One region of the Virgibacillus sediminis genome, then DNA from elsewhere that is predicted to be linked to it. Evidence: predicted binding sites of a transcription regulator. Region 1 holds the regulator's gene; the other holds the start of a gene.
What was found. Region 1 encodes LexA, which represses DNA repair genes until DNA is damaged. Its sites were predicted from a motif close to CGAACATATGTTCG; they were not measured.
Positions count from the first base shown of each region.

Region 2: a site for LexA is predicted at 1,940-1,953, ahead of recA (recombinase RecA). Genes of this name have one in related genera too.

Region 1 is NZ_JBHRRZ010000001.1:143,976-148,408, reverse strand. It holds gene tkt (transketolase) at 1-155, opposite strand, end outside; gene ACFODW_RS00735 (DUF896 domain-containing protein) at 262-495, opposite strand; gene ACFODW_RS00730 (YneB family resolvase-like protein) at 586-1,224, opposite strand; gene lexA (transcriptional repressor LexA) at 1,510-2,133, shown strand; tRNA gene ACFODW_RS00720 (tRNA-Gln) at 2,456-2,530, shown strand; gene ACFODW_RS00715 (H-type small acid-soluble spore protein) at 2,591-2,770, shown strand; gene ACFODW_RS00710 (protein-glutamine gamma-glutamyltransferase) at 2,923-3,765, shown strand; gene ACFODW_RS00705 (tetratricopeptide repeat protein) at 3,826-4,433, opposite strand, start outside.
Region 2 is NZ_JBHRRZ010000040.1:53,491-57,923, forward strand. It holds gene rny (ribonuclease Y) at 1-584, opposite strand, end outside; gene recA (recombinase RecA) at 838-1,872, opposite strand; gene ACFODW_RS17115 (competence/damage-inducible protein A) at 2,048-3,295, opposite strand; gene pgsA (CDP-diacylglycerol--glycerol-3-phosphate 3-phosphatidyltransferase) at 3,292-3,870, opposite strand; gene ACFODW_RS17125 (helix-turn-helix domain-containing protein) at 4,101-4,433, opposite strand, start outside.

The sequences.
Region 1 (4,433 bases):
TTAGGATTGTGGTTCATAAAATCCGTCCACAATGTGTATGCCATCGGAGCGGCACCCATTGGCAAACCTGGATGTCCGGAGTTTGCGTTTTCAATTGCGTCAATGGATAAGGTACGAATGGTATTGATTGATTGCTGTTCAATTCTGTCTGCCATTTAAAATCTCCTTTTCTCTTTCTGTCTGATTTGTTTGTCACATATACATTCTATAATGAAACTTTTCACATAACAAGTGAAAGTTCATTATTGATAATGAACAGTTTTAATGTTTTTTGTTTCTTTCCTGCAGGTCCCTTACTTTTTGAGGGGTTACATCGTTCCCTTCCGGATCCATCACTGTCATAGACTTAAATTGGTTTTTGAATGAATTCCGGACGTTTTTCAGGTATTCCTCCCGAAGCTTTTTCTGTTCCTTTTTTTCTTCTTCCGTTAAACCCTCTTTTTTGGATTTTCTGGAAAGCTCATTGATACGCCCTAATTTTTCCTCAGATAACATGTTTAAACCTCCTTGAGGCCCCTGCAGAACATAAAAAAAGCAGGGACATCCCGTCCTTGCTCTTCATATTATCGTTCCATATGTTCATAATCAAGTATTTTGATACTCCTGGTACCTGCGGTGGACAGTTGCTTTGGATACCGGATATCCCAGATTATTCAATGTCTTTGCAATTTCCTCAAAGGTCATTTTATTCCGCCTCAATCTTACTACTTCCTCGATGGGAAATGGGACTCTTTCCCTGCCGGGAGCCTTTCCTTGATTTGATAGATTATCCGCCGGGTTATACCCCTCTTTAACGGCCTTTTTCATGCCTCTCCTAATTTTCGCATTATGAATTTTCCGTTGGTACTCTTCCACTATTCCTACTATTTGAAGAACCATGGAGTCGGATTCGGACAGTTCCAGTTTCCCGTCATGGATGGCAGTATACACCGGTACTTCTAATTTTTGCAGCTGATGAAACAAGGCAATCTTTGTATTACCGCGCCCAAGCCTCGTCTCATCCTGTATCAACAGACAGTCAGCACTTCCTTCTCCAAAATAATCAAGCATCTCGAATATGCCCTCACGATCTATATCGTATCCGCTTCTTTGATCCTCTATGGAGGCAATCACTTCAAACCCGAATCTTACCGCCAGTTCATTGAGTTCCTGCCGCTGTCTCTCCAGTGATGTTTCTTGTTCACTTTTATTGGTACTAACTCTGCAATAGATGATAGCTCTCATGTGTCATAACCCCTTCTGTCGATCTCAGCTGGTTATCATAGCAAAATACAAAAACCCCAGCATCAAAATAAAAGCACCTATATAAAATACATCGGTCATTGTTATTTTACCAAACATACAGCATTCCCCCCACAAAATTTAAGAACCTTTGTTCGCATTTAAGTACATTCATATTAATACCGAACGTATGGTCCTGTCAACCGTTTTTTCGAACTAACGTTTGCATTACCTGGTACCAAATGGTAAACTATCACTAGTAAATTCTATGTGCGAGGTGTTTGATAGATGACTAAGCTTTCAAAAAGGCAGCAAATGATCCTTGATTATATAAAAGAACAAGTCAGTGAAAAAGGTTATCCCCCATCTGTTCGTGAGATTGCAGAAGCAGTGGGGCTTGCTTCTAGTTCGACGGTGCACGGCCACCTCTCCAGGTTGGAAAGCAAAGGCTTCATCAGGAGGGACCCGACAAAGCCGCGTGCGATAGAAGTAATGAATATGGAAGAAGACAACAATATCCCTAGAGAAGAAGTTACGTACGCGCCAGTAATTGGTAAGGTAACTGCCGGATTGCCGATAACTGCGGTAGAAAATATAGAAGAGTACATCCCCCTCCCCAATTCTAGCGCAGGAGCGGATGACAACCTTTTTATCCTTGTTATTGACGGGGAAAGTATGATAGAGGCGGGCATTCTTGATGGAGACAAGGTCATCGTTAAACAGCAAAACACTGCTCAAAACAGTGATATAGTAGTAGCAATGACAGAAGAAAACGAAGCTACAGTAAAACGCTTCTTCAAAGAGAAGGATCATATCCGTCTCCAGCCTGAAAATGCTACGATGGACCCTCTTATTTATGAAAATGTAACAATTCTTGGAAAAGTGATCGGTCTATATAGAAATATCCATTAAACTGGATAAAAGCTGCCATTGGCGGCTTTTATTTTTCAAAATTTTCAAGTCTCCATACATCGCAGCATGGCTTTATCCTCTTTTCTTAGATATTCAATCGACACAGTAATAGTCACAAATGATGAATATGTCCGCTTACGCTTATTTTTATACTGGTGTTCTCCGTCTGCAGCTTCAAAAGATATAAAAAAATGATCTTGGACGAATAGTATCTCTCTATTCGGATAAGATAATAAGGACATACAGGCGATACAAGATACAAGGGTTAAGATCTATCTTGAAAATAGACAATTTTTTCTTGTCATTTGCAATTCCATATCGTTGGTCTATAGCCAAGCGGTAAGGCATCGGGTTTTGATCCCGTGATTCGCTGGTTCGAATCCAGCTAGACCAGCCATTTTACTTTAAACATGATTTCAATATACAAGTATGACTGATAAGGAGGAGAACGAGATATATGGATAAGCAGCGGGCAAAGGAAATAAGGCAATCCGAAAACCTCATTAATGTAACGTTCCGTGGAAATCCGATATACATACAAAACATTGATGAGCAAAACGAAACAGCCAATGTCTATATGTTGGAGAATCCACAGGAGACCCACCGCGTATCGCTCGGAGAATTGCAGGAACAATAAGAAATACAGGGAAAGTAAGAACACCGCCGGTTATACAGCCGGACGGTGTTTTTGTTTTCTGCAATGAGTGGACTAGTTGATATACACATTAAACGACACCAAGAATACACTGGGTACAAATCCAACTTTACTAAAACAAGGATGTGGACGAAATGATTCAATTGCAAGGAATGGATGCTCCAGCAAGTGATACTTGGACCTCAGATGCTATTGAACGTACAATCTACAGACAAATGCAAGGCCATCCTATCATTTATTCTTATCAAACCATGAATGGATTGCGCTTTGAACTCCAATTGCGAAAAAACATTATAGAGAGTGCAAAAGCCATGAACAACAGTGACGCACAGTTTGAAACCTTTAGGAACTCCCGCTGCAATCCGGAATATTGGCACCGGACGAGTGTCGGCGGGTTTAGATTACGGCAGGATGTCAGACCTTCGGATGCAATTGAAGATATTTACAGAAACGGCTCTCTTTATGGATTTGAATGTGCAACAGCTATATTGATCATTTACTACCGTGCTGTTTTAGCTGCTATCGGGGAGAGATTATTTAATCAGCTGTTTCAGAACCTCTACTTATACAGCTGGCATTTCGACTCTGATCTTGGCATTCAGCGAATTAATACAAATTTTACGCTTCCCGGTGATGTGGTCTATTTTAATAATCCAGATTTTCATCCAGAAACGGATTGGTGGAGGGGAGAAAATGCCGTAGTGTTGGAGGACGGAACATTTTTCGGCCATGGAATAGGAATTAAGTCCGGAGAACAGATTATCCAATCCCTCAATCAACATAGAAGGCCCGGAAGCACTCGCTCAGCCTATATGATGCCGTTTGTTACCAGGCCATCCTTTAAGCATCTATCGCAATTTTCTATGCCGTCACGAGAATTTGTTGCTTATAAGCCACAATATAAAGTGGTACACCATAACCAAGCATCCATTTCGTTTAACGGCTATCTAATCTATTTGAATAATATGTATTATTAATAGGAAAAATGCACCCTGTCTGTTGCAAGGGGCAAGGTGCATTTTCCGCTCTTGATAGAGTTAAGGGTATTCATGAACAGGCTTTTCTACCATATTCATCCATCCAAATTGGCGCAGTTTTAATTCGAATAATGTAAGTGGATCTTGGTAATTCTCTGGATTCTTCCTCATATTGTTCAAAGCTGTTTCACCGTCTTCGATCTTATTATGGGTTTCTTTCAAGGCATTTTGCAGTTCTTTAGAAGGACCAGCGAAAAATAGATGGATATCCCGATCAAGCGATTTCCCAAATAACTCCAACTGCTGGATAAACATTTCTGTAACGGATTCAGCTGCTTGGCTGTAATCCCTTGTTTCGATATATTGTTTATATCTATTATAAAGGACGCCTTTATATTGAGGCAGTGAATCAAACAACCTCCCTGCCCCCTTCAACAGAAACTGGGAAGATCCTGGCTGGCTTATCAGATCATTATTTTCCAGCTTAATGCTTCCGCTTGTCATCCGATCAATATCCCGCCGCCAATCGTCCAATACCTGCATGTCACAATGAAGCTTCAACCTTTCTTCCCCAAACAGTTGGTTAAAGCTTTCCTTCATTTCATCTAGATAACTTTGGCTTTCTACTAATTGTTCTTCACTCTCTTCCAACCATTGTTCAATAGAAG
Region 2 (4,433 bases), on a different contig from region 1:
GAAAGAATGTTTTTAGCTTTCTTATCGGACTCTTCTTTGGCCCGGTTCTCTGCTTCTTTGATCATCAGTGCCGATTCATGTGCCACTTCCTGTTCAATCCGTTCCAAAATGATCTGTTTAGCTTGGTCGGTCGTATAACCTGAAATGCGTTCAAGCTCAGTCTGCTGCTCTTGTTTCATGGCTTCCACTTTGCTTTCCATTTCTTCAATTTGTTGTTGTTTTTCTGTCAGCGATTGTTCCTTTTTCTCTAACATGAGCTCACGCTTGTCTAATGATTCACTTTTACGGTCCAGATTCTCTTCTTTTTGCGCTAGGCGAGTTTCCTGTTTCTGTACTTCCAGACGGCGTTCACGAAGTTCGTCATCCGTCTTCTGGCGCAGTTGATGAATCTCATCCTTCGCTTCAAGAAGTGCCTCTTTCTTAGAGGCGTCTGCATTTCTGTGTGCCTCATCCACGATTTGTTTTGCCAAATCTTCAGCACTGGAAATTTTAGCTTCTGCAATAGATCTACGAACCAGATAACCAACAACAATACCGACGATTAGAGTAAGCAAAATGGAGATGACTAAGATAATAATGTCCACGATTTCACCTCCTATTGCTATAAAATTGTACCTTCATTATTGTCGGCATGTACCAAGTTCAAGGACATAGAAAATAATACATCTTATAATAAAAATTATAAAATTATACAACTTAATTCTAATTGTCTACATTAATAATGTCAAGAAAACGTAACAATTATTAATGTAGGGATTTGTTTCAAACAGGAAAAAACCCCCTGCCCATCTAGGGGAGAGGATTCTTTGAAAATAGGCTGAATTTCAGTCCTTCGTTTTATACATCAAAACTTTCCTGACTGGCCTCTTCTTCTTCTTCAGCTGGCTCGTCCAGATTATAATGGTTGCGGATGGCCGTGTGTATTTCTGCCATTACATCTTTATTTTGTTTAAGGAACTCCTTGGAATTTTCGCGTCCTTGGCCAAGCCTTTCCTCATTATATGAATACCAGGCACCGCTTTTCAGGACGATATCAAGGTCAGACCCTATATCCAGCACTTCACCTTCTTTTGAAATACCCTCACCGTACATGATATCGACTTCCGCCTGTTTGAATGGCGGGGCCACTTTATTTTTGACCACTTTGATTCTTGCTTTATTTCCAACCATATCATTCCCCTGCTTCAGGCTTTCAGCACGGCGCACTTCCAATCTGACAGAAGAGTAGAATTTCAAGGCACGCCCACCTGGAGTAGTTTCAGGGTTTCCGAACATTACACCGACTTTCTCCCGGATCTGGTTGATAAATATGGCAGTTGACTTCGATTTATTGATAGCACCGGAAAGCTTTCTCAATGCCTGGGACATCAGACGTGCTTGAAGACCTACATGGGCGTCACCCATGTCCCCTTCAATCTCCGCTTTAGGCACTAGTGCTGCAACCGAGTCGACGACGATAATATCTACTGCGCCGCTGCGCACAAGTGCTTCTGCAATTTCCAATGCCTGCTCACCCGTGTCCGGCTGGGAAAGTAGAAGTTCATCAACATCTACACCAAGAGCTCGTGCATAGGTCGGATCAAGAGCATGCTCTGCATCGATGAAAGCAGCCTGCCCGCCCTGTTGCTGTGCTTCTGCAATGGCATGAAGGGCAACGGTCGTTTTACCAGATGATTCCGGTCCATAGATTTCCACTACCCTGCCCCGCGGATAACCGCCGATTCCCAGCGCAACGTCCAAGGCGAGTGAGCCGCTTGGAATCGTTGCGATTTTTTGTTCACCCTGTTCACTCATTTTCATGATGGATCCTTTACCGAACTGCTTCTCTATTTGTCTCAAAGCCATATCTAAAGCTTGTTTTTTGTCACTCAATATGGTGGCCTCCTTTAATCATCTATCCCTATCATACATCGTTTTAATAGATTTGCCAAGAAAAAAACGAATAAATGTTCTCTTATTTCCCTCCCTCTTTTAGAAGGAAAATAGAATAATAGAAGACGTTGATACTCCAAAAACAATTAATACGAGCAGGGATTACCGAAAAAGATCATTTCAGCGTTTCAAATATAAATTGCAAACCTTTTGTGACGGTTTTCTGCCTGATGGAGTCCCGGGTACCGTTCAAGAGGAATTTCTCGACCACGTCCCTGCCGCCTTCTTGTGAAATAGCAATATAGACGGTTCCTGCAGAATGGCCTTCCGCTTTCTCAGGCCCAGCTACTCCTGTAAAGCTGATACCCACATCTGCACCCAACTTCCTCCGGACATTGACTGCCATCTCCAAGGCACATTCGCTGCTTATCGTCCCTTTCTCACGAATGGTTTTTTCCGAGACGCCGAGCACGTCTTTCTTTACTTCCTCGGTATAGGAGACTATCCCACCGGCACATGCTTTTGAAGCTCCTTCTACGGAAATCAGCTTCTGCATGAACATTCCTCCAGTCAAACTCTCCGCGGCTGCTATCTGTTTGTTCTTCTCAGCCAGCAGGGAAATCACCCGGCCTTCAATGGATTCCTCATCCCTTCCGACATAGTACTGTCCGACTTTTTCCAGGATCTGCTGACTTGTCTTTTCGATAAGTTCGTCCGCCTTCTCGGCTGTATCGGCCTTTGCAGTAAGCCGGATGACTACACCGCTTTCCTGTGCGAGTGGAGCAATCGTAGGATTGCTCTGAGACTGGATCAAGCTGCTTAATTCATGCTCCAGAAGTGATTCTCCAATGCCTATGAATTTAAGAACCGTTGATTTGATGATTCCTTTTATACCTGTCCGCTTCTGCAAATAAGGCAACACACTGTTCTCTGTCAGCCATTTCATTTCCCGCGGAACTCCCGGCAGGAAGACCCATGTTGCGCCTTCATTCTCCACGATCATGCCAGGGGCCATACCTGCCTGGTTATCCAGCACTTCAGCACCTTTAAAAACACGCGCCTGCTTTCGATTATTGGGTGTCATATCGGTCTTTCTTTCCTTAAAAAAAGACTCAATTTTTTTCATGGAGGGCCCGTGCTCTACCATGTCCAATCCACTGACTTTCTGGAATGCTTCCCTGGTCAGATCATCTTCTGTAGGACCGAGTCCGCCGGTGACCATGATAATATCCGACCTATCCTGGGCATCAGCAAAGACAGCTGTCACCCTGTCAAGATTGTCTCCGACAACTGCATGCTGGTATACATTTATCCCCCGGCGGGCAAGCTGCTGTGAGAGCCATTGCGCATTCGTATTGGCAATCTGACCTAGCAGCAGCTCTGTACCAACTGCAATGATTTCGGCTTTCATCTCTTTTGTCATTTGGAATCCCTCATTACATGCCAGTTTTTAATGAAATAGTCTACCCCTGAATAGACAGTAAAGAATAATGCAGCATAAAGCATAATCATATCAAATGGAAATCCAATATAAGAAAAAGGAAAGTTGTGGAGCAACAAGGCGGAAATTGCTACTATCTGGGTAACTGTTTTCAATTTACCCATACTGCTTGCCGCTAAGACAATACCTTCTCCAGCAGCAACTAGACGCAGCCCGGTCACGGCAAATTCTCTACTGATGATCAAGATAACCACCCAAGCCGGAGCCAACCCCATTTCAACCAGCAAAATAAGCGCTGCTGACACAAGAAGCTTATCTGCCAGCGGGTCGAGAAATTTGCCGAGATTAGTGACAAGGTTATATTTCCGGGCATAGTAGCCATCAACCCAATCAGTTGTTGAAGCAATGATGAATAATAGCGCGGCAGCAAAGTGTGATACAGGAAGAGTTGCCTCCCCTATATTCCACTCGCCCCAACTGAAAGGAACGCTTAACAGGATAATAAAAATTGGAATAAGGAAAATACGTGATAATGTGATTTTGTTTGGTGTATTCATAGCTAGGTTTCCTCCTGTACATATATAGAAGCTTTTGGTTCGGAAAGTAAATCATCAAGTTATTCTAGAACCCAAAGTATTAAGATATAAAGAGGCTGGGACAAAAGTGTTTATCAAAAGAGAGAGCCGAACTAGCTGGAAATCTTTATTGGAGAATAGCTTCTCCGGAAATCCAGTACATTGTTCGCCTTCCTTAGTTAAACAGTTTTGTTCTGTCCCAACCTCTGCATTTATTCTTCTCCACCTGTCTGAGACTGAATGCTGACTTGTATTCTTTGATGATCCTTCTCTTCCGGATCCACTGGATACTCCAGTTTTGTGCCATTGAATGCAATCTCTAAATTCGGTGTATATCCAATATTAAAACTAAGTTCGTCCTGTCCGGTGACATCAAACTCCATCTCGCCATTTTCTTCCGTGAGCGTCCCGCTGTAAATGATCTCATCATTATTTCCGCCTCTTACTTCAAGCCAGGAGCCAGTTCCTACAGCATTCAAGGAAAGGGTCACTTGCTCCCCAGCATTCGTAAACTCGATTTGCGATAATGGAGGTGATCCTGTACC